Regions from separate parts of the Bacillus capparidis genome, predicted to be linked through region 3. Evidence: riboswitches for the same ligand, from Rfam matches in the RefSeq annotation. Region 3 holds a riboswitch; each other region holds the start of a gene.
What was found. Region 3 has a riboswitch for S-adenosylmethionine ahead of JOC74_RS00405 (bifunctional homocysteine S-methyltransferase/methylenetetrahydrofolate reductase). Riboswitches for the same ligand answer to the same signal wherever they lie in the genome.

Region 1 (10,915 bases), on a different contig from region 3:
TATTTCGCAAAGCTCCGGATTCGTGAACTTTTTGACTAATTCCTTTTTCGCCTTATGCTCCTGCACGACATCTGACGTGAGCAGCAGCGTGTTTGCTAGGAACGTCGTGATATGCTCCGCAAATAAAGGGAACTTCTTATGGTTTAAAAGGGCCGATCGCAAAATTTCATGATCAGACAAATCCTCCATGAGGCAGCAATTCATGATCGGATCATAGGAATAGAATACCGGGACGAAATCAGGAGCAAGCTCTCCGTAAAGCGTTAAAATGTCACTTTCAATCCGATTTCGATCCGGCGACACTTTAAATTGGTCGGAAATACGCGCTACCGGTCCCGCCTGCTTCAAAATAATGGACTGATCACTCTTTCGATCCACGACTCGAAATACATAATTCAGGTTTCCATCACCAATTTCCTGGCAATGGAGATCTGCATTCTCCCCAAAGAAACCGCCCTTTTGTTTGATATATTCCAGGGCATCCTGTTCATTCATCGTAAAATAAGCAGATGTAAAATCCTTCAAAGCATTCCCCTCCTGTATCTCTTTACTTAGCATTCTCTGCTTCGTATACAGGCACCCAGCCTTCTGCTGTCACAAAGATACGGATAGCAACGACTTTACGATCCTCTGCTAACGTGAAATAGTGGCGCACTCCGACTGGGACTGAAATAAGGTCTCCTGGGTTTAAATGCACCTCAAAAAATTGTCCGTTTTTCCCTTGAATAACGAAAGCTCCGTGTCCGCTGACGATAAAGCGGACTTCATCGTCTGTATGATGGTGCTCACGCTGGAAATTCTTCAGCAATTCTTCAAGGTTCGGAGTATGCTCAGCAAGCGAGATCACATCCCACGCCTCATATCCTCGTCTTGCTGAAATATCTTTGATTTCATCTTCAAATGCATTGATGATTTCTTGCTTTTCATCTTCGTCTAATAGAAATTTTTCTTGCAGACGTTCAGGTAACTTTTCGATATCCCACTCCTCATAAATCACGCCTTGCTCCTGCAAAAATTCAATGACTTCCTCTTGGTTTTCAATTACTTCGTTTGTTTCTTGAATACGAATCGTTGTCATGTTATTTCCTCCTTATATTTTGATTGCCCGGCCAGCTTTTGTTTGCAGCAATGTGACCTGGTATTGAAATAAAAACTCGCATGCTTCGAGGATTTTTTTCGCTTCAAAACCGTCTTTTCCCCAAGCGGTAATTCCGTGGTTTCGAATAAGAACCGCTCCTTTGTCGTCGTTGACAAAGGATGAAAGGGTTTCTGCTAATCTAGGAATATGTGCATAGTTGTGAATGATCGGAATCGTTAACTCGGCATCCTCTTCCCAATAACCAAAAGCCTTTATGAGCTCTTGTCCTTGGAAAACAATTTTCCCTTCATCGCCATACAGCTCAGAAATGACATTGTTGGCCACCGTATGGACATGAAGACTGCAGCCGGCAGCAGTTTTCTTGTATATTTCGCAATGAAGCAGCGTTTCAAACGATGGCTTTACGTTGGTGCTGCCAACAGGATCGCCGTTCTGATCGACAAGCAAAAAATCCTCTTTTGTTTTTTTCCGTTTATCCTTGCCGCTCGCTGTCACGAGAAATTGTAAAGGGTCATCCTGGACTTTGATGGCCAAATTGCCGCTCGTCCCCATAAACCAATCACGTTCTGCCAGCTCCTCCTTGATCTCGGCAAGCTCATGATGTCGAGTTAAAACGTAACTCATTTGGTTCACCTACTTCATCGATAGTATTTTGATCTCTTTGCAGCAAGCCTTCTAAAACAGTTATACAATCATAAAACGTTTCAAACGCCCGATAAGGAATCGATTGTTCTTCGCATTTTTCAGCTAAATAATCTCTCGCAATCACCGTGTCCGCGCATTTTGCTGCTTCCAAGTCAGTAACCGAATCGCCAATGACAATCACATATGTATCATCCTTGGATATGTTCCGAATAATGGCCGGCTTGCAGCATCCGCAATTTTGATTCGAACATTTCTCATCACACTTGTGGGGCCAATGAATCTTTATCTTGTCTTCACTGAAATCCGCTTCATTACAAAACACCCCAGAAATTAAATCAAAGCCTTCAAGCATAGGGTTTACGAAAAAGTCCATTCCCCCGCTGACGATATAGAGAGGAATTCGCTGTTCTTTTGTAAACTGGACAAACTCGCTAAAGCCTTCACGTATGACAGCATTCTCTAAAACAAATCTCGTAATCTCCTGTTGTAAGGAAGAGGGCAGAAGTGCAAACATATTTCCGACTCCCTCTTGAATGCTCACGCTCCGAGATAACACGTCATCCTTCCATTTCTCCCATTCCGGCGGGGCGAATTGCCTCATGATGTTTACAATGTTGTCTTTCTTCGTTACAGTTCCGTCAAAGTCGCAAAAGATGATGGGCTTACTCACCGCTGAACCTCTTCCTTCCATCCCCAAAGCTTGATCGCCTCTTGAAGCTCGGAATCAGGCGGTGCATCGGCCAGTGATTTTCCGGATAGAACGAGGTCGACAGCTTGACGGAATGCTCTCCCGCCTCCTCTGGCTCCCTGCGGATGTCCATGAACTCCGCCGCCCGCATTAATGACACAATCATTGCCGAAATCTTGCACGAGCAGAGGGACAAGTCCGGGATGAATCCCTGCAGACGGGACTGGAAAGACAGATGATAGTGTAGACTCTTTAATTAGCTCCTCCTTTAACGCCAAGACCTTATCCTTCTCTAGCGCAACACTGCCATATGGTGAAGGAAACAGCGACAAATCCGCTCCCGCAAGTCTTAACAATTTCCCGAGAAGCAGGTGATGGGAAAGGCCAAATTTTTCAGAAGAAGCCAGCGCGCCGCTAAAGGCAGGATGAGCCATAATCGGAAGGGCGATTTCCTCGTCTTCCCTCAAGGCTTGCAACACATCAAGACCATAAGTGAAAACATTAAACAAAAGAAGATCCGCACCCAGCTCTTTCGCTCTTCTTGCTTTCTCTTTTAAATCAAAAGTCCGCCCTGTTAAATTGACAGCATATAAGGTCCGATGCCCGGTTTCCTCGTACACCTGGTCGAGAACCTTCTTCCCTTCTGAAATCCGTTGTTCAAATGGGGTCAGGTCATTATCAAACAGGATCTCATCATCCTTCACAATATCAATCCCGCCCAAGGCCTGTTCCCGCAATTGACCCAGCAAATACTCCATATTTCGCCCAATGATCCCTTTAAAAATGCTCATTACGAGCGGTCTGTCATAGATGCCTAATTTCTCGCGAATCCCTTTTATCCCAAAACGAGGGCCGGGAAAATCGTTTTCAAGCTCCGGATCAAGCTTTAAATCGAGCAGCTTAATTTCACCATCAAGCGATAATTTCCCGAAGGTTGTCGTTAAAATCGCCGGTAAATCATTTGAAAAATTATCACTTGGAAACGCAATATGTATTTCCGAAAGTTTCTTCCCAGAAGGCAATGTTTCACCGATTTCTTTTATTTCGACCACACGGCCTTTATGTTTCTTTAATTGCTCCTGCTCTAACAGAGGAAGGTTGGTCCAGGAGCCGACCGTTAATCCAAGGGCAATATCCTCCGCTTTCTTTTCCAGCTTTTCTGGCTCAGCAGCCAATTGATAAACAGCAATTACTTCTGCCATAATTGCCAACGCCTCCTTTCATTTCAGCATTACTGAAAGTCATTTCCTGTATAATGAAAAAACCTCTTCCACATAAGAAGAGGTTTTCGAAAAAACAACTTCTCATCACTCAACATTTCTGTTGCAAGATTTAGCACCGTGCTCATGAGTCGGTTGCCGGGCTTCATCGGGCTAGTCCCTCCGCCTGCTCTTGATAAGAATATTTTTTATCATTCATATAAATTTACTTGGATTATGACATGTTCTTTATTCAGTGTCAATATTGTTTTTTAATTAACTTTCATTCGGACGATAAAAATGATAAAAAGCAAAAACCTTTGACCTGATTTGATAAATGGTGTATAGCACCTAAGGACGAACGAAATTAAACACTTCAGTCACCTTCGGCGGACGAAAATTTAAGCTTCCTGTCGTACCTGCAAATATGCAAACAATTATTGATGAAAAAATCGCCATTACCTTAGCGGAAATGGTTACTTTTATGTCATGCACCGATTTGAACCGGAAAAACGTACCGTATTCATTAAAGAGATGCACGAAAAAGGATTATTCGCTTCGATCAGTGTCGGCGTGAAAGAGGAAGAATACAGCTTCGTAATTGCCAGAAACGCCGGGACTCCGGAAGCGGTAAGAGAACTGGAAAACGCAGGAGCGGATGCAACAAAAGTTGGGATTGGGCCTGGTAAGGTCTGCATCACAAAAATCAAAACCGGATTCGGTACCGGCGGCTGGCAACTGGCGGCTCTGCGCTGGTGCGCCAAGGCGGCAAGCAAACCGATTATCGCCGACGGCGGCATCCGCACCCACGGAGATATCGCAAAATCAATCCGGTTCGGAGCGACGATGGTCATGATCGGATCCCTGTTTGCCGGTTACGAAGAGTCACCGGGAGAAACCGTCGAGATTGACGGAAAGCTCTACAAAGAATACTTTGGCTCCGCCTCTTAATTTCAAAAAGGTGAACGGAAAAATGTAGAAGGAAAGAAAATGTATGTTGAGTATAAAGGATCGCTGCAGGACGTATTGACAGAAATGGAGCAAGACCTTCAATCCTCTATTTCTTATGCTGGTGGCAATAAGCTGGATGCGATTCGAAATGTTGATTATGTGATTGTGAAGAATTCGATTTTTAATGGAGATAAGGTGTATTAGATTGGAAGGTGAGTGAGTGCTTTGGTGCTTGCTCGCCTTTTTTCATAGATTCAACATATCGTTTATTTAAAAAAACGAAAGGGAATACCATGAAAAGAAACTAGTTTTATATTCATTCTGTTTCTGAGTACAAGCATCTCGAACTAAAGGTGGAAACATCCATGTACGAACATCTCATCATCTTTAAATTTCAATCGGATTTAACATCTGCGGAAAAGTCAGAGTTGGTCCATCAGCTGTTAAAGTTTAAAGACAAAATCCCCGGCATTATTGATCTAAGTGCAGGCGTCAACTCAACCGAAGAAACGCAGCATATCCATGGCTATACAGTCAGCATGAGAGTGACCTTTGAGAGTTTGCAAGCGAGCCGTGATTACTTAAAGCACCCTGAGCATCAGGATTTTTTAGCAACCAATAAAGGAATAATAGAAAATATCATTGTTGTTGACTACCCAAAACGGATTGATCCGATACAGCAACTTTAACGAAACATGCAGCAGGATGAATTCCTCACACTACTTAATCGAATCATGCAAACGTAGTTGGATACAGTTTACACCTACTAAAATGAGGAAACCATACATATAGAAAAAAGAAAAAACGACAAGGGGAGGATATGATGGCTGCCAGGAAAACAAATGAGAAAGATGAACCGAAATACCAGTCACGCAATCTCTGGTCTGGCATTCTCTTTGGTCTTGGACTTATCGCCTTTTTCGACGAAATGGTTTTTCATCAGCTGTTGCATTGGCATCATTTCTACGATAAATCGACAACGGCAATTGGTCTAGTTTCCGATGGATTATTTCACGCCTTCAGCTGGTTTGCAACGGTCGGATCACTCTTCATGGTGGCCGATCTCCGCCGCAGAAATCATTTTTTCGCAAAAGATGGATTGGCGGTATGTTTCTTGGCGCTGGTGTGTTCCAGCTTTATGACGGCATCATCCAGCACAAGCTCATGGGGCTTCACCAAATCCGCTATTATGTAAATGTGGTTCCTTACGATATTGTTTGGAATGTTACCGCTATTATTATGATCGTTATTGGAGCAATCCTCAATTCCCTCTCGAATAAGCGGCCTGTGCAGATAAAGAGAGGTTCTTATAATGAACAGTGAACACGTCCATCACACTCATTCAAGCGATCAAGCTTTAATTGAGCCAGTCCTGGCTGTTGCCTTCTTCTTATTAATCGTACTTTATTTTATTGCGAGAATCGTATCCAACCGCCGATACAAAAAATGGCCGCTGCACCGCTACCTGCTTTGGAGTACAGGCATCATCTGCGTAGCAGCCAGCGTAATTGGCCCGTTGGTACAAAAAGCACATATGGATTTCACCGCACATATGATCGGACATTTATTGCTCGGCATGCTGGCGCCGCTTCTGCTCGTTTTAGCTGCCCCTATGACACTCATTCTTCGGGCAATTCCAATTACAGCGGCAAGACGCCTGTCCAAACTATTAAAAAGCAGACCCGTTGGCATCCTGACTGATCCCATTACAGCTACAGTTTTGAATATCGGCGGACTATGGGTTCTATATATGACTGAGTTATACGCAGTAATGAACCAGAATACCCTTGTCCATATCCTGGTTCATATCCATATATTTTTGGTGGGATACGTCTTTACCTCTTCCATTCTCTCGATTGATCCAGACCCATATCGCCACAGTTTTATGTACAGGGCAGTTGTCCTAATCATTGCGTTAGCCGGCCACAGCATTCTCTCGAAAATGATCTATGCCTATCCGCCTAGCGGTGTTTCGAGAGAGCAAGCTGATCAAGGTGCAATGATTATGTATTATGGGGGAGATGCTGTAGACCTTGTATTGATCATTGTTCTTTGTTTTCAATGGTATAGGAGTGTGAGGCTGCGGTCAGTTTTGCCCGATGAGAAAGCCTTGACTGAATAGATAATAAATCAAGAATCACCCTCTCAAACATGCTATCATTACAAATGGAGGGATAACATTGAAAAAAGTAGTCAAAGTAGTTGCAGCTGTTATTGAAAATGATCAAGAAGAAATTCTCTGTGCACTAAGATCTCCGGAAATGAAGATTCCAAACATGTGGGAATTTCCTGGTGGCAAAGTGGAGGCAGATGAAGATATCTTCTCCGCTTTAGTAAGAGAAATAAACGAGGAATTGCAGTGTCAAATCGAAACGAAAGAAATACTGAATGAAAATGTCCATGAATATGATACGTTTATTATCAACCTAATTGCTATTAAATGCAGCATTGTCAAAGGAACGCCGATTCGTAGTGAACATTCAAAATTAATTTGGTTGAAAAGAGAGAACCTTGATTCGTTAAAGTGGGCACCAGCTGACGTTCCTGCTGTAAAACAATTAATATCGGAAAAATAGTCTTTTCTTAATTGAGAAGACTATACTTTTTCAGTGAATTCGATATACAAATTTGCCGGGACTTCGTTCTCCAATTTGATTTGGGTAGTAATTGGCTTTTCTCCTTCATAATGAACAGTATCGCCTTTCCCAATATAAATATATGGCTGCGTTTTTTTATCAATTTCCTTGTACTTCCTGACAAACAAGTGAAGGTTAATTCCCCGTTGTTTATTATGAATTATATTCTTTCCTCTTTCAGATGATTGAGCTGTACTATTTGGCGTCTCCCATTGAAAGGTTTGTTCATCAAGGAATTGATCATTGTAATTAATGCTTTCTTTAATATCCTCTTCCTTGTGCAAGTCGATAAATAGGAAAAAATCATTTCCATTTGTTAGCAACCCTGAACCTCGAAAGGCTGTGTGAATTTTTCGGTAGTTGGAAAGCAATGCAGCGTCGGTCATTTGATATTGTTCGTACAGTTTAAAATGCGGAACACCATAGTATTCCTGTTTATATTCTTTTTCATAGCGGAAAATCCCATAATTCACGATATCTTCGATGTAATCTCTATATTCTTTCTTCTCTAGCAATTGCGGAAAGGCTCGAGTCTTCTTTAGAATACCGCTACTATTCGTAAATAATTGCGGTTTGTTGTTTTTCTGGATATTATCATAATAATCCTGATTTAAACACTCAAATGCATGTAATACACTATCCCCATCAACGTCTTTAACCATTTTTAAAATTTCAAGCGTAGCTGTTTCAAGAGATATTTCATCGTGATCAAAAAGATATCGAATGATAACAAATTCGTGTATTCGTTTTAATGGCAGCTTGCTTGATAATTCTTTTAATGTCTGTTCAAAAATTTCATTATGTAACAGGTTTTTCAGATGATCATCCTTCTCAACCTTGGCTACGAATTGTAAATACGTTTTTTCACGATCAATAAATTTAATAGGATCAGGTGCCGCATCGAATTTCAGATAATCTAATAAGAAATATGGAATATATCCTTGATTGAGCTTCTTAAATTCGAAATACTCTTCCTTTAAATATTTCATGGAATTGAAGTTTTCCTTATCAATTTGCTCTAAAATTCTTTCCTGAGATATTTTATCCATTTGAATATGTGTACATCCTGGGATATTAGCAAATCCCGTTGAAATGGCTACCTTAAGACTTTCTTTATCATAATATCTACTTCCATTTAGCGCGATGGCAATTAGAAAGGCTTTATTATGGTTACCGATAAAATCAAGAACTGTTAAAAAGCTCTTATTCTTGTACTTTCTCAGTCCTCTTCCTAATTGTTGAATAAAGACAATTGGAGAGTTCGTTGGTCTGAGCATTAATACAGTATTTACAGAAGGGATATCTACGCCTTCATTAAAGATATCTACTGTGAAGATGCATTGTAACTCATCATTTTCATCTTCTAATCTTTGAATATAGTTTCCGCGTTGCTCAACTGTATCAGTGCCATCTAAACTAATACTTAGGTAGCCCCTTTTATTAAACTCCGCCGCCATGAAGGTCGCATGTTCAATACTTGCACAAAATCCTAGGCACTTTCTTTTCTCTCCATCGTGCCCATAAAAATTCATCTTCTCAATGATAAAATCAACACGTTCATTCACCTTTAACCTTTTGGTAACTTCAGCTATGTCATCAATTGAAACACCTCTTAGGTCAATGCCTTCAAAATCTGTGATGCCAAAATAATGAAAAGGAATGATCAGCTCGTCATCTAAAGCCTCATGTAATCGTACTTCTAACGCGACATTATTATCAAAATGCTCAAACACATTATGATTGTCGCTTCTTTCTGGCGATGCAGTCATCCCAAGAGTGAATTGTGGCTCGAAGTAATTTAAAACACCTTGGTAGGTTGGACTCGTTGCATGATGAGCCTCATCAATAATGATGTAATCAAACTCATCCTTCTTAAATTCATGAAAGCATTTGGACACTGTTTGAATAGTAGCAAATACATAGTCAACGTGTTTTTGCTTTTGATTTCCTGTCAACAACCCGAAAGTAAGGCCTTCATTCGGAAGGAGCATTTCAAAATTATCTCTTGCTTTTCTTAAAATTTCTTCGCGATGGACAATAAAAAGAAGTTTTTTTGGTTTGAACCTTTTGACATCAAAGGCTGACATATAGGTTTTCCCCGTACCAGTGGCTGCAATCACCAGAGCTTTTCTTTCGCCAAAATGTCTAAGCCGTTCTAAATTCTCAATCGCACGATTTTGAATTCTATTTGGAACAATATATTTCCGATTTTCATAGATCAGTTGATGGGTCATTTGCGATTTTTTGAGACTCTTAAGAAAACCTTCATACCTATCAATAAAATCCTGATCAGCATAGACGCTACTGTCCCACAAAATTTGATATTCCTTTAAAACCTCTTCTATAAAACCAGCGTTTTCTTTAGAAACGATTTCAACATTCCATTCAATATTACTTTTAAGGGCGCTTTGTGTAATATTGGATGAACCGATAATCACCTTATAGCTTTCCTCGTACTCGAAAATATAAGCTTTCGTATGAAAACCGAGCTCCTTTTCTGTAACAAAAACCTTTAGCTCCACATTGTTAAACTCTCTTATCTTTTCTAAGGACTTTGCATCGGTGAAATTTAGATAAGTAGACGTAATGATCTTCCCTTTGATTCCTTTTTCTCCTGCTTCTTTTAATGGATCAAGCAAAAGCTGAAGGCCACTAAAATTAATAAATGCGACACTAAAATAAAAACTTTTGCACTCACTAATTGAACGTATTAATTCTATTAACAAATTTCCCTTTTCTGAATTTACGATCAATTTTTTTTGGATGTCCATTAGGGTGGCTCCTAGTAAGGTATTTGTTTTATACATCAGTTGATTTTTGTTGATGGTTTAGGGTTTAGAGAAGTAGGAAAAGGTATAACACTATTCTAGGATGCAAAATTCTTTTGGTATTCTTTAATAGAGAGGCATTCTCCCCCTTTATTAATGACGTGACCACCGTTAAAAAACACAGTTGAAGTAGATGAAAACTATATGAATTTTTTCTACTTTAATGACTATTACCAAAATTCCCTTTGATCCACTCACGCTTGATCTAATATCCAATTACAAGTAGTCCATCTCTAATTTGCTTAAGACTATAATACAACCTATTATATTTTTCCTTATCAATATTATGTATTATATTATTTAACAAACCTGCTAAATCGTCTAAGTATTGGTTCATCCGGTCTGGTGTAAGCATACTAATTAACTCTTCGTTCTTATTTTTAGATACTGTTTTAGAAAACATTACAGGTAAATAACTTGAAGTTCCTAAAAGCTCTAAATGATTTTCTTCCCAATGAGATATAAGATTTCTTATCTTTCTTAACTGTATTAGATTTTTTAGGGTCAAATCCTTTGTAATTATTCCTTTTTCAGTTAGTTTATCAACCCTAACATTAAAATGTTTTGCTTTTACTGTTAATACTCTTGATGTCATAGCAACTGTTGTTTCTAGGGTAGCATTAATACTATAAATAGCTAAAACACCATACCTTGTGTTATTAAAAAAAATACCCTCTTCTACTTTACCATAATTATAACCTATCTCTTTGAATGTCACTTTTTGCATTTTTTCTATACAATCTTTTGCATTTTTCATATGTACTGCGACTATTGAATATTCAAACCAATGTGTCATTTTATCACTTCCCCCTACTTGTTTATTATCAGACAATTTCGATTAGTAAAATTGTTACGGCTGGTTTAGTTGC
Region 2 (10,915 bases), 180 kb from region 3:
TTGAACCAAAAACAGGTGAAACGCTTGCTCTTGCAAGTACACCGTCCTATGATCCAAATGGTTTTCTTTTTGGGTGGGCTCCTGATGAGTGGGACCGACTGATCCAAAACCCTGATATGCCTTTTTCAGCCAAATTTAATAAAACATATGCTCCTGGATCGACAATTAAACCGATCACAGCAGCAATCGGGATTGCCTCAGGAAAGCTAAATCCGCAGGAGGCTAAGTCGATAAACGGCAAACAGTGGCAAAAAGATTCATCATGGGGCGGATACCGTGTTACAAGGGTATCAGACGCTTTGAATCAAGTGAATCTTGTCAATGCTTTGATAACATCCGACAATATTTATTTTGCGCAAACTGCTTTAGATACAGGAACCGATCAATTTGTTGAAGGGCTGAAATCCTTTGGTTTTGAAGAAGAGCTTGGCTATGAATTTACGACACAAAAGTCTACGATAGCCAACGAAGGAATTAAAAATGAGATCATGCTTGCGGATAGCGGATACGGGCAAGGGCAAATGCTAATGTCACCGATTCACCTGGCTGCTGCTTATACTTCATTTGTTAATGAAGGAAATATGATTAAACCTTATTTGCTGAAAAAAGAAGGCCAAAGTCCAAATGCTTGGCATGAAGGAGTCGTTTCTAAGGACGGGGCTTCATATATTACTGAAGGCTTAAAAGGAGTAGTCGAGGATCCGCGTGGTTCAGCTTATAAACCCGTTAATAAAAAACTGACGATAGCAGGGAAAACTGGAACGGCGGAATTAAAAGCAAGCCAGGATGACGAAAACGGGAAAGAAAACGGCTGGTTTGTAGCCTATGATTATAAAAATGAAGACCTTTTGGTTACGATGATGGTTCAAGATGTTTCTAAAAAGGGCGGAAGCTCCTACGTTGTAAAAAAAGGAAAAGCATTGTTCACGGAAAAACACTGATGGAATTCAGTGTTTTTTCCATTTCTTTATAGAAGTGAAAGGCAGTAAAAATGGTGAACCTATGAGAAAGAGGAGGAGACCAATGCATTTTCAAAAGAAACAAACAACTACAAAAGGGAGGAAGCACATTGAAGAGAAAAGCAGCAAGAGATGAAGCATTAAAAAATAATCAAACGCCGAAAGAAAGTATGGGGAAAGATTCGTATTTGACTCAAGTTCACCATGAAACCAATCCTGCAAACCGAAACTCAAAACACGGCAGACAAGGGGAGTAACATGGGCAAAAATCATAAAAGCAAAGACATTGAAAACCATAAGAAAAAAATGAATCCCAAAATTCTCGAGGAAGAATATTCCCATGAACTGGGAGATGTTCATGCAGGAAAGTTTTTTGAGTTGATTCAAGTAGGGAAGCTGAAGGATAAGAAAAAGAGCGATTGTAAGGATAAACAAAACGGCCGGTAATTCCGGCCGTTTTTTGTAGAAATTATTTTAACTCAATGACTGGCTCAGCCAATTTTTTCACGAATGTTGTTGACAAGAAGCATGTAAGTACAGCTGCAAGTAAGGTAACCATCAACAAGCTTTCGTAATTATGGAGCCATTCCATCGTGCTGCTGTGGCGAAAAAATTTAATCGCAAAGCCATGAAGCAGGTATACATATAGGGTTCGTGTGCCCCACCGAGTAAAGAAATATTTTTTCTCGGGAATGATAGCAAGAAAGCTGAATGTCGCAACGAAAGTTAAACAGTAAAACCCTAGCCGCTCAACCAGGCTAATAACGCCTGGTTCACCGAAATATGAATACGGTTTTGAGCCAAACAGCCAAGTATAATCAAACTGTATCAATAAGCAGCAAATAAAAACGACTGTGAGCATTGCGATAGAAGTGAGCTTCGATTTCATGGTACGAATTTTATCGAAGTGTTCTTTCTTTAGATAATACCCAGCTAAAAAGATTGGGAAAAACACGAGTGTCCTAGATAAGCTTAAAACATGATTGACGAAATCAACATAACCTACAGTCAGAGCTATCACTAATGATACAGTGAATGCCAGCTTTGGCGGGATTTTTGTAAAAAGAAACAAAAGCAAGTTCCAGCAAAATAAGCTGATTAAAAACCAGAGCGACCACTCGGGATCAAAAGGATTTAATTTGATTTTTGAGTCTTGGATGAAATGGTTGTAAATTGTATAGATGGCTTGAAAAATTAAATATGGGAAAATGAGTTTGTACGTAATTTTTTTTATATACCCGTGACGATTAAACCCTTTTGAAAAATAGCCAGAAACGAGTATGAACGCCGGCATATGAAAGGTATAAACAAATTTATAGATGTTAAGCATGAATTCATTGCTGCTTATATAAGATTGTATAATATGTCCAAAAACGACAAGAAAGACGAGAAGGAATTTTGCATTGTCAAAGTAGGGTTCTCTGTTTTTCTCCATCATAACCACCTTTTTCGAGAATATGATCAAACCTTATTCCCTCATATCTAGTGAATGATAAAGGGAGTCGGTTCTTTTTTTAAATGGAAAACCAGGAAATGTTACTTTGTTTTAAAAGAAAAGTAAAGAAAGTTATCGTAAACTAACGAATTTTAGGTGGATGAAATGTTTCAATTGTTCAGAAACTGTGAAGGAAGTTGCTGGTTATTGTAGAATTAAAGGGAGGATAGGTAAAGAAGAGGGAGTGTAAAGTGGATGAATGAAACACTTGACTATAATGATTCCTTAAAATTAAAAGAAGAGCTTGCAAAAAAAAGCGCTGAGAATAAAAGTCTAAAAGAACAATTGGCAATGCAGCGGATTATGTTTGAACATGCTTGGGATGCGATGTTTATGTTCGATCATAAGCTAACTATTATTCACGCCAATGAAGCTGCCTCTCAATTGATGCAGATAAAAAAAGACAAGCTGATTAACAGGTCTATCTACGATTTTCTGCCCAGCCTTTCTAAAAGTAAGCTGGATTTAAAGCGCTTTAATGAGAAAGGACATATAAAAAAGGATGTTTGTGTAAAACTGGATAACGGAACGACAAAGCATCTTGAAATGCTATTGAAAAAAATTGACGGTGAGGAATGGTCATTTGCATCTTTGCGGGATATTTCTTCAAAAAAGATTCTTGAGCGCGAGAGGTCTATTAATGAACAGCTATTTAAGGATTTATTTTTACGCGCTGTTGATGGAATTGTTATCTTTGACAAGCAAGGAAATTTTATTGATGCAAATCGTTCGTTTTGTCAAAGCTTTCAAATTGACAAGAAGGAATTGTCAAAGCTGAAACTTGATCTTTTTATAAGAGAGCCATTTAAGAAAAAATTAAAAAAAATATGGGAAACGCTAGATGCGAAGGGACGCGCAAAAGGAGAGCTGCCGGTTACTCTTATTTCCGGTGATCAAAAGCTGTTTGAATTCACTATTACCTCAAATATTATCAGCGGTTTTTATATGTCGATTATGAGAGATATAACGGAAAAAAGGAACATGGAAATTCAGCTCTTAAAAAGCGAGGAACGCTTTCGAGAAGTATTTCAAAATGCGATGGATGCGATAATTATTTGGAAAAATAATGGACAAATTATTGAAGCTAACGCTTCTGCTTGTAAAATTTTTGAACTTCCGATGGAACAGCTTTTACAGAGCAAGTTTCTAGACTTTATCGACAAAAACGACCCCAAATTCGAAACGGTTTTAAAGCAATACAAGCAAAAAAACGAGTTAAGGGCTGAGCTTCAATTTTATATGCCAAATGGGCAATACAAAGAACTCGAATTTACGTCGAAAAAAATAATATTTGAAGATCATCACTTAACCGTTCTGCGAAATGTAAGCGACCGTAAAAGGATGGAAAAGGAACTAAGAGAAAATGAACTGAAATTCAGAAAAGTGTTCAATGGTGCAATGGATGGCTTTTTGCTTTTTAACAATAATAATGAAATTATCGATGCCAATCCTGTCGCGGGTGAAATTTTAAATCTTCCGCTGCAAAAGATAAAGGAATCCAGAATTACTGATTTAATCTCAAAATACGAGGTTGAGCACGCTGCATCGGCAGATCGGGTCATATCGCTCAGCGAGAAGAATAACGAGCTTCCGATCATTTTAAAGCAAGAGGAAGATCAGATATTGGAATTTTCCTATAAGAGAAACATTATTCATAATATGAATCTTGCCTTATTCAGGGATATTACTGAAAGAAAAGAGCTTGAGGAGCGGCTGAGGAAGTCGGATACGCTGCACGTTGTTGGCGAGCTGGCTGCAGGCATCGCTCATGAAATAAGGAATCCGATGACTGCTTTAAAAGGATTTATCCAGCTGTTGAAAAGCAGTATCGAAGGGGACTATACACTATATTTTAACGTCATCACCTCTGAGCTGAAACGAATCGAATCTATCATTACGGAATTCCTAATTCTTGCTAAGCCCCAGGCCATTATGTATGAAGAACGAAACGTAACGCAAATTATGAGAGATACAATTGAACTCCTGCATGCCCAAGCAAACATGAGCAATGTACAAATCCATCTTGACGTCTATGAAGAGATCGCCGACATATACTGCGAACCAAATCAATTAAAACAGGTCTTTATAAATATTTTAAAAAATGCGATTGAAGTCATGCCTTCTGGTGGAAATATATACGTGGCGATTAAGTCTGTTGATGATCATCATATATGTATTTCTATGACGGATGAAGGCAGCGGAATCAGTGAAGATAAATTAAAGCGATTGGGAGAACCCTTTTATACAACGAAGGAAAGAGGGACAGGACTTGGTCTTATGGTCAGCTATAAGATTATGAAAGAGCATCAAGGGAAAATAGAAGTAGAAAGTGAAGAAGGAAAAGGAACAAGCTTCTATTTAACCTTGCCGATCAGGCAAAAAGTCGAAGAGGAGAGTATCAAGTGATCTATGGAATGAAAGTTGATCTTCCGATTGGACAAGTATCGATCCTTGAAACTGACGGGTATATCAGTCATTTGCTGTTGGATCAAGCCCAGCTTGATAAGCTGCTAAACAAAGGTATAGAGATACGCTTTAAGGAAACGGAGCTTTTACAACAAGCGATTTTCCAGTTGCAGGAGTACTTTGATGGGATACGTACAAATTTTACAGTGCCTATCAAACAAAAAGGAACGCCATTTCAAGAAAACGTATGGGAGGCTCTCAGCTTAATCCCTTACGGTGAATCCAGAAGCTACTCGGATATTGCTCTGCAAATTGGCAAGCCGGCTGCCGTGAGAGCAATCGGCCAAGCAAACAAATGCAATCAGCTACCTGTGTTTGTTCCTTGCCACCGGGTGATCGGAAAAAATTCGTCTCTTACCGGGTACGCCGGCCAAAAAACAGATCAAAAAGCGATATTGCTAAAGCATGAAAACATTTTGTTTAAGGAAAAATAATTCAAATGGCATGTTCCGTTTTTTTACGCAAGACATATTATTTAATTAAGTCAAAAAAGTTGGTCTTGTGAAAAAGGAGGGTCTATATGAAAACAGGAAGACCATCCAAAATAGCAGGCTATGCTATCTTATTAAGTAAGTTACACGTTCTTACAATTGAACAAAAGGATATGATTATCCAAATGCATATGCAAAAATACGATGCATAGCTTTTCTATAATGGATATACGATCAAATTCTAGGCTGAAAAATACTAGATGTGATGGGCTCTGCCTAAACAAGTGAGACTCGGAAACGTCCTTATTTTTATCCTGCAGGAACGGGCAAGAAGACTCCCACCTTAACTTTTGAAGCAGGTGGGGATTATCTGCCAGTAAATTTTGGATCAGATCATTTAACAATCAGTGTTGGATGTCATGTGTAAAGGCTAAATACTTATCCCACTGATTAAAGATGAACTTTATTGCAGAGTAAGAAGCATCACTCGTGTTCTAACTGGGTGAGCAAAGTTATCATGCCTTCTGCATCTTGTAAATTTTCACGTTCTTTAATGAGTAGCAGTCCAAAACGAATGGCCAAGGATTTTCTTTCGATTCGATTGACAATTGGGACTGGATTTATATCAGAATCTTGAGCGGCTCCAATTGAGTAGCGGATTAATTCACATCCGGCAAAGCCAGCTGCGTCTGCAAAAATTTGGTATAACAGATCTTGAATATTGATTTTCGTTTTATACAGCTCGCGGCAGTCTTTGCGGAAAGCCTCTTTAAATGTATTGCTGAAAACGGTCCACACAGTAATAATGTGATGTAACAGTGAGCTTTTCTCATCATCATGAGACATTGTATGGATCAACAAATCAGCAATAATTTTTCCGATATCAAAACCGATCGGTCCGAAAAAAGCAAATTCAGGATCGATAATTTTCGTTACATGTTGATTAGAAAAAATGCTTCCAGTATGTAGATCTCCATGGATAAGAGATTCTGTTTTACTAGTAAATGTATTCCTTAGTTTAGATGCTTCATCAAGAAGCGAGGAGTCATCCCGAAAACCTTTAACAATGGTTCGCAGTTCTTCTTCAAATTCATTCGAATTACTAGCGAAAAAGGGGTCAGTAAACAATAGTTTTTCGGTAATTGCGCACAGATCGGGATTCGAAAATTGCTTCTCCAATTCATTTTTGACTTGCGGATCAAGAAAATAAGCCGAATTGTAGAATAGCGTCTTCCCAAGAAATTCTCCAACGTGCTCTGAGAAGAGCGGATAGGTTTTGCCTTCAATCAGCCCCTTTCGCAATATGGATAAGTGGGATAAATCCTCCATCACGATTACGGCAAGTGTGGTATCCGAATAATAAATTTTCGGAACGAGGTGCGGGACATGCTCTGCCTGCCGAATCAATGCACTGCTTTCGATTCTGGCTCTGTTTGCTCGTAACGGCAAGCTTTCGCCGAAAAGTTGGCCGAATGGGACAACCTGTTTAATAATAATGCTTCTATTATTTTCTTGATCTCTCACTCGAAAAACCCGGTTTCGATTTCTGTTTCCGATTTCTTGACAGGTAATTGTGCTTTTTCCTGAAAAAAGTCCAAGCTTGACGGCGAGTGCTGCGCCGGAACTCACAGTAAGCGTTTCATACGCAGGTGTTTTTGTAGTTGCCATAGTACGTTTCTCCCTCCAGTAAACATATAAAAGCCTCTTTCCCATTCTGAGAAAGAGGCTTTGCAAGTAAAATAACAGGTTTGCCTCTCTTATCTCTCAGAAATAAGTCTGATGGAATTAGCACCGTGCCCTGCATAGGCGCTTGAATCATGCTGCGCCCCATTTCGCAATGGAATTACGGTCGGTTGCTGTCGGGGTCAAAAGGCCAATCCCTCGCCCGACTCTCGATAAGAGAAATATATTATTTTGTCGACTGTTTAGAATGTACCAAGGTGTAACATGTTTGTCAATTGTTTTTTAGCCTTAGTATAATTCTGTTCTTCTGTCGGAAAAGATCGGAATTTGCGCCCGAATCTTTTCGCTGATTCCAAGCTCAAGCTCCGCTGAAATGATTTCTTCACCGTCAGAAGCTTCGGCGATAATTTTCCCCCACGGATCAATAATCATGCTGTGGCCAGCAAATTGATTATCAGGGTTGCTCCCGGAACAGTTGCATGCAGCGACAAAACACTGGTTCTCGATCGCTCTGGCTATTAGAAGGGCTTTCCAATGATCGAGCCTTGGAGCTGGCCACTCGGCTGAAACAAATAGTAAAGAAGCCCCGTTTTCTGTGTGCTTTCTGATCCATTCAGGAAATCGAATGTCATAGCATATGACTCCGCAAGCTTGAATGCCTTCCAAAGCAAATGTGTTTTCCTTCGAACCTGCTGCTAAATATTGATGCTCGTCCATTAATTTAAATAAGTGGACTTTGCTATATTCACTTAACATATCTCCGTTTTTCCCGACAATGTACATCGTATTGTAAATACCGTCATTTTTTTTCACTGCTACCGAACCGGCGACAATATTCACTTCGTAGGTGCGGGCAATGTCTGACAGCCACTGTTTAGTATACTTGCCATTTTCATCGCCGATTTCATCAAGCCTTGATAAATCATAGCCCGTTGTCCACAGTTCAGGCAGTATAACCACATCTGCATCGCTGGCTTTTTTAATAAACCTTTCTGCTTTTTGATAATTTTCTGCGGGATTTCCAAAAGAAATATCAAATTGGAGACATGCGATTTTCAATTTTATCTTGCTCCTTCCCGAAAATTGCTTTACATTTTGTTTATACAATAAATGATAACTTAGAATCATTTCAAGAATTTTTTATAGTAGGTGACAGAAAAATGAATTTTGAACAGTCCACCCTTTTAAAGCAGCTTCCTGATCAATTCTTTGCTGCACTCGTACAGAAAGCGGCTAAAAAAATAAATGAAGGTGTTGATGTCATTAATTTAGGGCAAGGAAATCCCGATCAGCCCACTCCACAGCATATTGTCGAGGCAATGGAAGAAGCTGTTCGGAAGCCTGTACATCACAAGTACTCTTCATTTCGTGGAAGCCAAGCCTTGAAAGAAGCCGTTTGTGAATTTTATAGTAGAGAATACGGTGTTACTCTCGATCCAGACACGGAGGTTGCTATACTGTTTGGCGGGAAGGGGGGGCTGGTTGAATTGCCCTTATGCCTTCTGAATCCAGGTGATACAGTTTTAGTGCCTGATCCGGGGTACCCTGATTATATGTCCGGAGTCGCTTTGGCAAAAGCTGAGATGGAAATGATGCCGCTAACAGCGGAAAACAATTTTTTGCCTGATTATGGCCGAATTCCTTCACAAAAAATGAAGGACGCCAAGCTTATGTATTTAAATTACCCAAACAATCCGACCGGAGCAGCGGCAACTGCACCGTTTTTCGAAGAGACTGTGAAAGCTGCAAAGGATAATAGCATCTGTGTTGTTCACGATTTTGCTTACGGTGCGATCGGATTCGATCATAAAAAGCCGATAAGCTTTTTGCAGACAAAAGGAGCGAAAGATATCGGCATCGAGATCTATACCTTGTCAAAAACTTATAACATGGCTGGATGGCGTGTTGGTTTTGCCGTTGGGAATGCTTCTGTGATCGAAGCAATCAATTTGTACCAGGATCACATGTATGTCAGTCTTTTTGGTGCTGTTCAAGAAGCGGCAGTAACGGCTCTTTTGTCTGAACAAAGCTGTGTGGATCAACTCGTCGAATTATATGAAAAAAGGAGAAATGTTTGGGTCAAAGCCGTACGTGAGATAGGCTGGGATGTGGAATCACCTGCGGGCTCTTTTTTTGTATGGCACCCGGTACCAAAAGGCTATACATCTGTAGAATTTTCAGATCTATTATTGGAGAAAGCAGGAGTTGTCGTTGCACCTGGCGAAGGGTTTGGCGCATACGGACAGGGTTATGTGCGAGTCGGCCTGTTGACAAGCGAACAGCGTCTTCGTGAAGCAGCCGAACGAATTGGCGAGTTAGGCCTTTTTAGGAAAATAAATCATTTCTCCTAATAAATATCCTGCGCTGAAAAGCTTTAAGAAAGTATACGTAAGAAATTTGCAATTAGCATAATTAATAAAAGTATAGCGTCTCATAACCCAGTGAGGCGTTTTTTCTGTATTTTTAGCAAAAATCATTATGGAAATTGAATAAAAATTGTTTACAAAACTTTGAATCTGGGTATTAAATTGTAAATAAAAACAGGGTATACTTATGTAAAGTTTTCATGACATTAATTTACCGGTATTTAAAGTTTTATCTAAATAACGAGAGGGGAGAACGTTAATTTGGAAACTACAAAATTAATGTTGACGATTGATGAAAAGCGAAAAGAAATGGTTGAAACAGCAAAAAGGCAAGGATATACCGGAAATGAAACGATAAAACGAAGTCAAGAACTGGACAACCTAATTAATCTATTCCAAAAATACTAATTATAAAATCCTATTCCTTCTCATTAAACACTTGCCTATAAAAAGTGAAAGTGCTTACGGTGAAGTAAGCACTTGATTTTACTGCTTAACCAGGGGATACAGCCGGAAAGGTGACAGTTACCGTTGTTCCCTTACTCAGCTCGCTTGAGATGTCAATTTTTCCGCCATGCATAGCAACAATACGGTTACAGACCATTAAGCCAAGTCCTGTGCCATTTTTCTTATGAGAAACAAATGGCTGGAAAATTTCTTGGATCATTTCTTTCGGAATGCCCTCGCCGTTATCTGTGATCCGTAAAATCGCGTGATCGTCTTTTTTTATAGCCTGTATATGCAGAATACCGCCATTTTTCATTGATTCAAATGCATTTTTTGCCAGATTCAAGATCACTTGTTTGATCTGATCCTTAGAGCCCCGAATGTGAATTTCTTCATTCGGTACAAATTCCAGTGAGACATCTGAACGATGCAAATTAGCTTCGGAATGAATAATAGGCAGAATCTCATTGATGATATCAAATAGTGAATGTACTTTATCCTGTACGGCTGTAGGTTTGCCTAATACAAGGAACTCGGTAACGATTTGATTGATACGGTTGATTTCGTTTTCAATGATTGAAAAATAAAAGCTGTCATCATCTGATTGATGCTTTTTCTTTAGAAGCTGGATAAATCCCCGAATACCTGTTAACGGATTTCTGATTTCATGAGCAGTGCTGGCTGCCAGACTGCTCAACAATTCGAGCTTCTGCGCTTTGATTTGAGATAATTCTGTCTTTGTCCTTCTTTTAAGCATGAGATATTTCACAAATAAAAACACGATATTAAGAGCGATAAAACTCGTTAAAAAGGATAAAAATAGACTTTTGCCAAGTGCAAACGACTTAACCGCTTTTGGATAAGCTTCCAGCTTCCAATTTGATTTATTCAGGATTGTCTCAACAGGGGAGACGTTCAAGTCTGAAAACGAATCATCTCCACTTGTTAATATCGTTTGATTTTTGCTGTTCTTCACCCGAATATACATATCAGAATTTAGACTATTAATCATGTTTTTTATATAATCCATATCAACAGATGCCAGTAAAAAGCCGATCGTCTTTCGAT
Region 3 (10,915 bases):
ATAAGCAAAACTTCAGCCTTTGTCGGTGGCCTGCTTAGCATTAAGCCACTTTTGCACATGAAGGATGGAAAGCTTGTTCCGTTAGAAAAAATCAGGGGACGAAAAAAATTAGTAAAACGCATGATTGAACTGATAGAAGCAAGAGGCGTAAATTTAAGCGAACAAAGAATCGGAATCAGCCACGGCGACGACATTGAGCTGGCAAATGAGGTGAAAGAGCTGATCGAAGAAGCTTTTCAACCTAAAGAGATCGTCATTAGTATGATTGGTGCCGCAATCGGAGCCCACTCAGGTCCCGGTACGCTTGCCATATTTTTTGCAGGAAAAGAATAGACAGAAAGTCTTCTTCTGCCTTACATGTGAAATAGAAGAAGCCGGCTTAGATTAATGAGCCGGCTTTTTTAGTTGAGATATAAAATTATCTCTTTCATGTTTACTTTGATGTACTTTTGTCGTTTCTTTAGATTTTAATTTGTGCGATCTCTCCAGGTTATTAGCGCTGCAGTTTTTTCTAGAAAAAGACGAAGAAACTTAGCATCCAGCCTGTATTCTTCTTATTATTTTTCTTTTGTTATTTCGTAAGTCCAGCTTCCCTCTTGACGCACTTTACCCTGCTTCATCAAATGACCTAACGCACGTTTGAAAGCACCTTTGCTCATCTGAAATCGTTCTTTGATATCTTCCGGGTCACTTTTATCTGAAAAAGGCATAGCTCCATTTCTCGTTCTCAAATAGGAAATGATTTGTTCTGCATCAGTGCTCATCGAATCCTGTTTCCTCGGCAGCAGAGATAAGTTGACAGAGCTATCGTCCTTAATCGCAATCACACGCGCCTTAAGCTGTTCGCCAAGCCTTGGCTCTTCCTTGCGTTGGGATGGATGGATAAATCCCCTGATTCCCTCTTCAGAAATGACAAAAGATCCTGAAGCGATTAATCGATAAACCGTGCCCGTTAATTCTTTATTCATCAGGCTTTGATCAGCTGGTTGAAACAGCTCCTTTATGACATCTTCAGGAGCAGGCTTTGCGAACATGCGTCCATATTTTGTTACTTTCATCATGCAATACAGCTTATCGCCTGCTTTTGGCCAAATGCTTTCAAAAGGCGGCAAATGCTCTGTCGCTACTAACGCATCCTTTGACAGGCCGACATCGACATAGACTCCTCTGCCTGAAACTACGTCGACAACCTCGACCCAATCGTAAACCTCTTCCGTTATTTTCGGCATTTTCATTGTTGCAGCCAATCGTTCCTCATGATCAACATAAAGATACACAAGTACCTCTTCACGATCGGAAATATCCTCTATGATCTCGCTGTTATGAAGCAGGATAGTCGATTCTCCATCAGTCAAAAAATATCCGTAATCTGCTTTTTTCTCTATTTCTAAAGTAACCTTTAAACCGGGTTTCATTTGTTTCTTCCTTTCTGTTTCCTGTATCATCTTATATTATCTCCAGCTACGTTGGAAGTTTGTACTTTATTCTACTATAATCAATTCATAAGATAAATGACGAGGAGGCCGAAAATGGCAAAAGAGAGTTCATTTGATATCGTATCAAAGGTAAACTTACCTGATGTCCAAAATGCAATCGGAAATGCGATGAAGGAAGTAGCCAACCGATATGATTTTAAAGGAAGCAAAAGTGACATTACACTTGAAAAGGACGAGCTAGTGTTGGTTTCAGATGATGAATTTAAAATGGATCAGCTGAAGGATGTATTGGTGAACAAGCTGATCAAGCAGAATGTGCCGACCAAAAATATTCAATATTCGAAAAGCGAAAAAGCCGCAGGGGGCACGGTCAGGCAACGTGGAAAACTTGTTCAAGGGATCGACAGCGAGCAAGCGAAAAAAATTAATAACCTGATTAAAAATTCCGGAATCAAAGTAAAATCCCAGATTCAAGGCGATCAGCTCCGCGTCATAGGTAAAAACAAAGACGATCTTCAGCAAATTATCTCTTTAATCAAGGGAGCAGACCTACCTATTGATGTCCAATTTATTAATTACCGATAAATTACTAGTTGATTATTTCGTTCACTTCATGTAAATTGAAAATACTATTATTTTTCATATCATTCATACAACTTATCATGAGAAGCGGAGGGACTGGCCCTGTGAAGCTTCAGCAACCGGTGCAATGATTCAATTCATTCATGACCAAGGTGCTAAATCCAGCAAGCGTACTTGCTTGAAAGATAAGGAGACAGCGGAAACGAACAAAAGTCTTCTTCAAACAGAAGACTTTTTTTATTTATAGTTCGTACTTGAGGAGGAAATTATGGGACTGATCGAAGATTTGCAAAAGAAAATTTTAATCGCCGATGGTGCGATGGGAACACTTCTTTATTCTTATGGAATTGACCGGTGTTTCGAAGAATTAAACATTTCTCAGCCTGAAGCAGTTCGCGGCGTTCACCAAGCGTATGTTAATGCCGGAGCTGATATTATTCAAACAAATACGTACGGAGCAAATCATATAAAGCTATCCAGATATGGTCTAGAAGACGATATTAAAAAAATCAATGCAGCTGCTGTTCAGCTCGCAAAGGCAGCTGCAGAGCAAGCATATGTGCTCGGTACTATCGGCGGTATCCGCACTTTTAATAAAAGTGCCCATACGCTCGAAGAAATCAAACGAAGCTTTCGTGAACAGCTCTACCTTCTGCTTCACGAAGAGCCTGATGGGTTACTATTAGAAACGTATTACGACCTGGAAGAAGCACAGGAAGTATTAAAGATCGCCAGAAAGGAAACGGACCTTCCGATCATTGTCAATGTGAGCATGCATGAACAAGGTGTTCTTCAAGACGGTACATCATTAGCCGATGCCCTTGCTTCACTGGAAGGTTTAGGAGCCGATTCAGTGGGTATGAACTGCAGTCTCGGACCTTATCACATGATTCAATCCCTTGAGGAGGTCCCACTGCCAAAGCATTCATATCTGGCTGTTTATCCGAATAGCAGCTTACCGGCATTAGAGGAAGGACGCTTGGTCTATGAAACAGATACGGATTATTTCGGCGAAAGTGCGCTAAAATTTCGAAATCAAGGAGCGCGAATTATCGGCGGCTGCTGCGGTACGACTCCTGCACACATCAAAGCAATGTCAGAAGCCGTCAAGCAATTGCATCCAGTTACCGAAAAAAGCGTCAAGGTCAAAAAAACGGATCCCGTCCATGTTCAGGATATCCGCGAGGAGCCTTCCTTGGACGAACTTGCAAAGCAAAAGCGGACAATTATCGTGGAACTTGACCCTCCTAAAAAACTTAATTTTGAAAAATTTCTGCATGCGGCTTCTGAGCTTCAAGCCGCCGGAATTGATGCACTTACGTTGGCTGATAACTCGCTAGCGACTCCGAGAATCAGCAATGTTGCCTGCGGGGCGCTATTAAAGCAGAAGCTTGACATGAGATCGCTAGTTCATATCACTTGCCGAGACAGAAATTTGATCGGACTTCAGTCCCATTTAATGGGTCTTGATACGTTAGGTCTTCAAGACATCCTGGCCATCACAGGAGACCCATCAAAAATAGGTGATTTTCCAGGAGCGACCTCGGTATATGATCTGACTTCCTTTGATTTAATAAGACTGATTAAGCAATTTAATGAGGGAGTATCCTATTCGGGTAAGCCTTTAGGGAAAAAGACAAACTTTTCTGTTGCAGGTGCGTTTAATCCGAATGTCCGCCATATTGATAAAGCAGTTAAACGATTGGAGAAAAAAATTGAATGCGGAGCTGATTATTTTATTTCACAGCCCGTTTATTCCGAAGAGCAGCTATACAAAATCTATGAAGAAACGAAGCATTTGACAACGCCGATTTACATTGGCATCATGCCGCTGACCAGCAGCAGAAATGCTGAATTTATTCATAATGAGATCCCGGGGATTAAACTTTCCGACGAAATCAGAGAGGCCATGGCGTTTGCCGGAGAAGATAAGCAAAAACAGGCAGAGGAAGGACTTTCTATTGCAAAATCCCTTTTAGATACAGCATGTGAGTTATTTAACGGAATCTATTTAATTACTCCCTTTTTACGGAGCGATCTAACGTCAGAATTAACGACTTATATACACCAGAAGAAAAAGGAGATACATCATGTCCACGACCATCAATGATCAGCTAAAAAAGAGAATTCTCATTCTAGACGGTGCCATGGGTACAATGATTCAAGATGCCAACCTTTCTCCAGATGATTTTGGCGGAGAAGAATACGAGGGCTGTAATGAATATTTAACAATCACTGCGCCCCACGTTATCAGGTCTATTCATGAAGATTATTTAGCAGCTGGCGCTGACTTGATTGAAACAAATACATTCGGGGCAACGAAGCTTGTATTAGATGAATATGAGCTCGGACATTTAGCATTTGATATTAACGTAAAAGCAGCTGAGTCGGCAAAAGAAGCTGTACAGAAATTCTCAACTGCCGACTGGCCTCGTTTTGTTGTAGGTGCTATGGGCCCTACGACTAAAACACTGTCAGTTACCGGGGGTACAACGTTTGACGAGTTGGTTGCCAACTATGAAGAGCAAGCAAGAGGCTTGATAATCGGCGGCTCTGACCTTCTTTTGCTGGAAACAAGCCAGGACATGCTGAATGTGAAAGCTGGGTTTATCGGTATTCAGGAAGCCTTTGCGAATACAGGCAAGCAATTGCCTTTAATGGTATCCGGCACGATAGAACCGATGGGTACCACTCTGGCAGGACAAGATATTGAAGCATTCTACATTTCCCTTCAGCACATGAAGCCGATCAGTGTCGGATTAAATTGTGCAACGGGACCGGAGTTTATGACCGATCATCTCCGGACGCTTTCTTCCTTTTCGTCATCCTACGTCAGCTGTTATCCGAATGCCGGACTGCCTGATGAAGAAGGGCATTATCATGAATCCCCTTCCTCTCTTGCGAAGAAAATTAAAGCCTTTGCCGAGCAAGGCTGGCTGAATATTATCGGCGGCTGCTGCGGAACGACGCCGGCACATATCGAGGCGCTGCGCGAAGCAGTTTCCGCTATTCCTCCTAGAGAGATCCCGAAAGACAAGCTTCCTCATTCGGTTTCCGGAATTGATGGACTGTTTTACGAAGAAAGCATGCGCCCTCTCTTTGTAGGAGAACGGACAAATGTCATCGGCTCCAGAAAATTCAAGCGACTCATTTCTGAACAAAAGTTTGAAGAAGCTTCAGAAATCGCAAGAGCGCAAATTAAAAACGGTGCCCATGTCGTGGATGTCTGCTTGGCAGATCCCGACCGTGATGAAGCTGAGGATATGGAAAACTTTATAAAAGAAGCGATGAAAAAAGTTAAAGCTCCTTTTGTCATTGATTCAACAGATGAAGCTGTGATTGAGGTAGCCTTGAAATATACGCAAGGAAAAGCAATTATTAATTCTATTAACTTAGAAGACGGTGAAGAACGGTTTGAAGAGGTATTGCCACTAGTCAAAAAATATGGTGGAGCTCTTGTTGTAGGGACGATAGATGAGGAAGGCATGGCCGTCACAGCTGAGAAGAAGCTGGAAATCGCGATTCGCTCGCATGAACTGCTCACAAAAAAATACGGCATTCCGTCCACTGACATTATTTTTGATCCGCTCGTCTTCCCGGTCGGAACTGGAGATGAGCAGTACATCGGCTCTGCGAGTGAAACCGTCAATGGCATTCGTTTAATTAAAGAAAAGCTTCCCGATTGCTTGACTATTCTTGGCGTCAGCAACGTCTCATTCGGTCTTCCGCCAGTAGGAAGAGAAATCTTAAACGCGGTTTATTTGTACCACTGTACGCAAGCGGGACTTGACTATGCCATTGTTAATACCGAAAAGCTTGAACGATTTGCCTCCATACCAAAAGAAGAGGTTGAAATGGCGGAAAAGCTATTGTTCCAGACGGATGACAAAACCCTTGCCACTTTCACAGAGTTTTATCGAGGCAAAAAGAAGGCTGACAAAAAGCCAAAGCAGTCACTATCTCTTGAGGATCGTTTGGCCGAATACGTCATTGAAGGGACAAAAGAAGGGCTGATCCCGGATTTGGAGGAGGCGTTAACAAAATACAGCACTCCTCTTGAAATTATCAATGGACCTTTGATGACCGGCATGGCAGAGGTTGGGCGTCTCTTTAACAATAATGAATTGATCGTCGCCGAGGTTCTGCAATCAGCTGAAGTGATGAAAGCGTCTGTCTCTTTTTTGGAAAACTACATGGAGAAAAAAGACGAGAGCGGAAAGGGCAAGATTATTCTTGCGACCGTCAAAGGCGATGTTCATGACATTGGCAAAAACCTAGTAGATATCATCCTAAGCAATAACGGCTATAAGGTTGTAGATCTTGGCATTAAGGTGACTCCGCAAGATTTAATCGCAGCTGTCCGCAAAGAAAATCCCGATATCATCGGGCTATCCGGGCTGCTTGTCAAATCCGCCCAGCAAATGGTCATTACGGCACAGGATCTCCATGAGGCTGATATTTCTCTGCCGATTATGGTAGGAGGTGCAGCCTTATCAAGGAAATTTACGAAAATGAAAATCTCTCCTGCTTATACTGGACCAGTTCTTTATGCAAAGGATGCGATGGACGGACTGGCCTTGGCCAATGATCTCCGAACAGACTTAGACCGATTTATCGAGGAGAAACGCCAGCAGGAAACGCCGGCAGAAACCGTTCAAGAGAAAAAACAATCAGAAACAGCAGTGAAGCTTCTTGAGAAGAGAGCCGTTATATCTGAAGCTCCTGTCTTTGTTCCGGAAGATTGCAAACGGCATTATTTAAAAAACATCGACCTTGCCAGTATCGTTCCGTATGTCAATGAACAAATGCTGATCGGCCATCACTTAGGATTAAAAGGAAAAGTGAAGAGGCTTTTGGCTGAGAGAGATCCAAAAGCGATGCAGCTAAAAGAAATCATTGATGAGCTTCTGCAGGAGGGGAAAGAGAAAAAATGGTTTGATCCTGAAGTTGTCTATCAATTCTTTCCAGCATATAGTGAAGGGAATGATCTTCATATCCTCGACCCTGGGAATCAACAGGATATTCTTGAAACGTTCCATTTCCCGAGACAAGAGAAGCTTCCGTTCCGTTGCATTTCCGATTATGTGCATACAAAGGATAAGATTGACTACGTGTCATTTTTCACGGTAACAGCCGGACGCCATATTAGAGAAATTGCTAATCAGTTTAAAACACAGGGAGACTATTTAAAAAGCCATGTCGTTCAAGCGCTCGCTCTAGAGCTTGCAGAAGGCTTGGCGGAGCGGACGCATCAAATCATCCGTGACCGCTGGGGCTTCCCTGATTCTCCGGATTTCACAATGGAAGAAAGATTCCAGGCGAAATATCAGGGACAACGGTATTCCTTCGGGTACCCTGCCTGTCCGGATCTTGAAGATCAGGCGAAGCTCTTCCGCCTCATTCAGCCGGAAGGAATCGGCGTTCAATTAACAGAAGGGTTTATGATGGAACCTGAGGCCTCTGTGTCGGCAATAGTAGTTTCTCACCCCGAAGCGCGTTACTTCAATGTACATTAAATACCAAAAGCTGCCCATCAAGTGATGCGACAGCTTTTTTCTATATTACGATTATATGCGTTCAATACGCGCGGCAGCAAATTGATTCCAACGAGCGGAAATCGCCTGTAACGCATTGTCTTTATCCTGATAAGCACCAATTTGAGTTCCATCAATGATCACGCGGTATATGTTACTGCTAGCTTTTTTTTTCAGACTAAAGCTTTTTGCCAATCCGTTTACGTGCCCTCTTGCGACTCGTGTAATCCATGCCGGGTCTTTCATTTTATTCGCATCCGATTCGTCCGAAATAAATCCGTTTTCGGTTAAAATCGCTGGCATTGTTGTTTCACGAAGTACATGGAAATCTGCTTTTTTCCGTCCGCGATCTCTTAGTTCATTTTGCTTCAACACTTCTTCATGAATGATTCGTTGATAGCCAGCTGTAGCAGATTGATCGGAAAGACTAGTGTGAATATAATCTTCATATCCTTCTGCAGATCCATTAAAAGAATTTACGTGGATAGATAAATAAAAATCCGCTCCCCACAGATTGGCTGAATTGGTTCTTGCTGTCAAAGAAACCGTCTGATCGCCTGTCCGACTTAAGCGTATATCTACCCCTTCATATTCAATTCGCAATATCTCAGCAATCTTTTGCGCTATTGAAAGATTCACATGTTTCTCAAGCAAGCCATTTCCAGAAGCTCCACTATCTGTACCTCCGTGGCCAGGGTCAATAAATAGCTTCACTAGATATGCCTCCTCTTACTTGATTTAGATGGTTGTCCTATTTAACTATGACTTAATCTTTTACCATCACTACTAATCTATGAATTTGATCAGATTTTGTTCTGGCATTCCCCTAGTGTATTTAAGCATTTTTTAAGTCTTTTGACCGTTTTTTAATGACAAGGTGTAAAGACATGTGTAAACTTAATTAGCGTAAGATGATGAAGAAACAGAGGTGGCTTATTTGAAGAACAAACAAATTTCAGAGAGGAAGCTTCTCGGCATTGCCGGAATGGGCTGGATGTTTGACGCAATAGACGTTGGCATCCTGTCGTTTATCATAGCAGCATTGCACAGTGAGTGGAATTTAAACCCTCAGGAGATGAGCTGGATCGGCAGTATCAATTCAATAGGAATGGCCGTAGGCGCTTTCGTTTTCGGTATCCTTGCTGATCGGATCGGAAGGAAACACGTCTTTATTATAACTCTTTTATTTTTCTCGATTGGCAGTGGATTGTCTGCACTAACGACGACTCTTAGCGCATTTTTAATTTTGCGCTTCTTTATCGGAATGGGCCTTGGCGGAGAGCTCCCAGTGGCTTCGACGCTCGTATCGGAGTCAGTGGCACCTGAAAAACGAGGCAGAATTGTCGTTTTGCTTGAAAGCTTTTGGGCAGTTGGCTGGCTTATTGCCGCCTTGATTTCGTATTTTGTGATCCCTTCGTTTGGATGGCAAACAGCTCTTATTTTAACGGCCATTCCTGCACTTTACGCCATATATTTACGAATCGGCCTGCCGGATTCACCGAAGTACGAAACACTTGATGTGAAAAAGAAAAACGGTTGGATGAAAAATATTTCATTACTATGGTCAAAACAATATAAGCGCTCAACAACCATGCTATGGATCGTCTGGTTCTGCGTCGTCTTTTCCTATTACGGAATATTCCTATGGCTGCCAAGTGTCATGGTTATGAAAGGCTTCAGCATGATTCAAAGCTTTGAATATGTCCTTATCATGACGCTTGCCCAGCTCCCAGGTTATTTTTCTGCAGCGTGGCTCATTGAGAAAGCTGGAAGGAAAGCCGTTCTCATGATCTATCTAATAGGAACGGCCATCAGCGCATTTTTCTTCGGAAATGCCGAGTCTCTTCCAATGCTTCTTACATTCGGGATGCTTCTTTCCTTTTTTAACCTCGGTGCCTGGGGAGTTTTATACGCCTATACACCAGAGCAATACCCGACAGCCGTCAGAGGCTCCGGTGCAGGGCTGGCAGCATCCATCGGCCGTGTCGGCGGCATCCTCGGTCCGCTGTTAGTCGGATATATGGTCACACAAGGAACATCGATCGCGATTATTTTCACTATTTTCTGCGGGTCAGTCTTTCTCGCCGTGTTAGCGGTCTTCTTTTTAGGAACGGAAACAAAGCAAAAAGAAATTTTTTAAACCCTTTGCCAAGCAGGAAAACTGATTTTCCGCTTGGCATTTTTTATCCTTTTGTTCCACCAGCGGTTAAACCGGAAATGAGATACCTTTGCAAAAACAGAAAAACCAAGGCAATCGGGATGGCAATTAGGATACTGCCGGCTGCGAATCTAGTGAAATTATTAGCAAATTGATTATTAATAAAGGAGAAAAGACCTATGGCAAGAGTAAAGTTTTCTGGTGATCTAATAATAATTGAAGGCAGCAGAAAATCTGTAAACGGCGCCATAAAATTAAACAAAGCCACAACTGCCAAAATCGGCTTTGCCAGCGGCAGCATGATTTTGAAAAAGACAGCAAAATGCCCTGCACCGTCGATTCTGGCCGCATCATCAAGCTCCCTGCCAATCGTATCAAAATAGCCTTTGACCAGCCATGCATTAAAAGGGATCTGCCCGCCGATATAAATGAGAATGAGCCCCGCCAGTGTATCGAGAAGCCCGAGCATATTCAACAGCACATAAATCGCGACCATTGCCATTAAAGAAGGGAACATTTGCAGCAGTAAAAAGGTATACAATCCATATCTTCTGCCGACAAACTTATACCGAGAAAAAGCATACGCAATCAGAGCAGTCAAAAGAACCGAGATACCTGAATTGATGACGGCGACAATGAAACTGTTTTTGTACCAAAGCAAATAGTCACTTTCTGCAGAAGTAAAAAGCCACTTATAATGGGTAAATGACCAGTTTTCCGGTATCAAGGCGGCAGTATACAGACTGTTTCCTGAATTTAATGACAGCCCTATCGTCCAAACAAGAGGGTATCCAATCAAAATAAACATAATAAAAATAAACAAATACATGAATGTCACTTCGATTTTTGATTTCGTTTTCGCAGACATTACAGAGTCCCCTCCTCTTTAAAGGATCTCGTTCGTCTGAATTGAAAAAATGCGGCTGCAGACACGAAAAGCCCAATCAGTATAGATATGACTGCTGCCATATTGTAGTTATTCGTTTGAAAGGTCAGTTTATAAACCCAGGAGATTAATATATCCGTCCCTCCCGCATTTTGTCCTCTGACAGTTGGTCCTCCTTCATTAAACAAATAGATTATATTAAAATTGTTAAAATTCCCTGCATATTGCATGATCAGCAAAGGAGCAGTCGCATAGAGGAGATGAGGGAGCGTAATCATGCGAAACTTCTGCCATTTGCTTCCGCCATCTACATCAGCAG

Region 1: linked by a shared signal. The riboswitch ahead of JOC74_RS12675 (2,3-diketo-5-methylthiopentyl-1-phosphate enolase) and the one ahead of JOC74_RS00405 (bifunctional homocysteine S-methyltransferase/methylenetetrahydrofolate reductase) in region 3 are both predicted to bind S-adenosylmethionine.
Region 2: linked by a shared signal. The riboswitch ahead of mtnK (S-methyl-5-thioribose kinase) and the one ahead of JOC74_RS00405 (bifunctional homocysteine S-methyltransferase/methylenetetrahydrofolate reductase) in region 3 are both predicted to bind S-adenosylmethionine.

What each region holds. Positions count from the first base shown of each region.
Region 1 covers NZ_JAFDST010000002.1:1,111,481-1,122,395, forward strand. The annotation lists gene mtnK (S-methyl-5-thioribose kinase) at 1-525, opposite strand, end outside; gene mtnD (acireductone dioxygenase) at 548-1,078, opposite strand; gene JOC74_RS12665 (methylthioribulose 1-phosphate dehydratase) at 1,091-1,723, opposite strand; gene JOC74_RS12670 (2-hydroxy-3-keto-5-methylthiopentenyl-1-phosphate phosphatase) at 1,695-2,414, opposite strand; gene JOC74_RS12675 (2,3-diketo-5-methylthiopentyl-1-phosphate enolase) at 2,411-3,634, opposite strand; SAM riboswitch class I at 3,734-3,834, opposite strand; partial or broken gene JOC74_RS12680 (GMP reductase) at 3,990-4,786, shown strand; gene JOC74_RS12685 (Dabb family protein) at 4,948-5,271, shown strand; partial or broken gene JOC74_RS12690 (DUF2243 domain-containing protein) at 5,403-5,905, shown strand; gene JOC74_RS12695 (cytochrome c oxidase assembly protein) at 5,895-6,704, shown strand; gene JOC74_RS12700 ((deoxy)nucleoside triphosphate pyrophosphohydrolase) at 6,763-7,158, shown strand; gene JOC74_RS12705 (DEAD/DEAH box helicase) at 7,179-10,025, opposite strand; gene JOC74_RS12710 (hypothetical protein) at 10,252-10,842, opposite strand.
Region 2 covers NZ_JAFDST010000001.1:252,926-263,840, forward strand. The annotation lists gene JOC74_RS01280 (penicillin-binding transpeptidase domain-containing protein) at 1-941, shown strand, start outside; gene ykzP (protein YkzP) at 1,070-1,216, shown strand; gene ykzE (protein YkzE) at 1,218-1,406, shown strand; gene JOC74_RS01295 (acyltransferase family protein) at 1,429-2,394, opposite strand; gene JOC74_RS01300 (PAS domain-containing sensor histidine kinase) at 2,650-4,860, shown strand; gene JOC74_RS01305 (methylated-DNA--[protein]-cysteine S-methyltransferase) at 4,857-5,354, shown strand; gene JOC74_RS23790 (hypothetical protein) at 5,441-5,563, shown strand; gene mtnK (S-methyl-5-thioribose kinase) at 5,835-7,019, opposite strand; SAM riboswitch class I at 7,106-7,253, opposite strand; gene JOC74_RS01315 (carbon-nitrogen family hydrolase) at 7,323-8,099, opposite strand; gene JOC74_RS01320 (pyridoxal phosphate-dependent aminotransferase) at 8,195-9,385, shown strand; gene JOC74_RS01325 (aspartyl-phosphate phosphatase Spo0E family protein) at 9,662-9,808, shown strand; gene JOC74_RS01330 (ATP-binding protein) at 9,894-10,915, opposite strand, start outside.
Region 3 covers NZ_JAFDST010000001.1:75,338-86,252, reverse strand. The annotation lists gene JOC74_RS00420 (DegV family protein) at 1-333, shown strand, start outside; gene JOC74_RS00415 (CvfB family protein) at 558-1,415, opposite strand; gene JOC74_RS00410 (YajQ family cyclic di-GMP-binding protein) at 1,530-2,021, shown strand; SAM riboswitch class I at 2,091-2,210, shown strand; gene JOC74_RS00405 (bifunctional homocysteine S-methyltransferase/methylenetetrahydrofolate reductase) at 2,287-4,128, shown strand; gene metH (methionine synthase) at 4,109-7,534, shown strand; gene JOC74_RS00395 (N-acetylmuramoyl-L-alanine amidase family protein) at 7,586-8,266, opposite strand; gene JOC74_RS00390 (niacin permease NiaP) at 8,538-9,692, shown strand; gene JOC74_RS00385 (sugar ABC transporter permease) at 9,736-10,578, opposite strand; gene JOC74_RS00380 (sugar ABC transporter permease) at 10,578-10,915, opposite strand, start outside.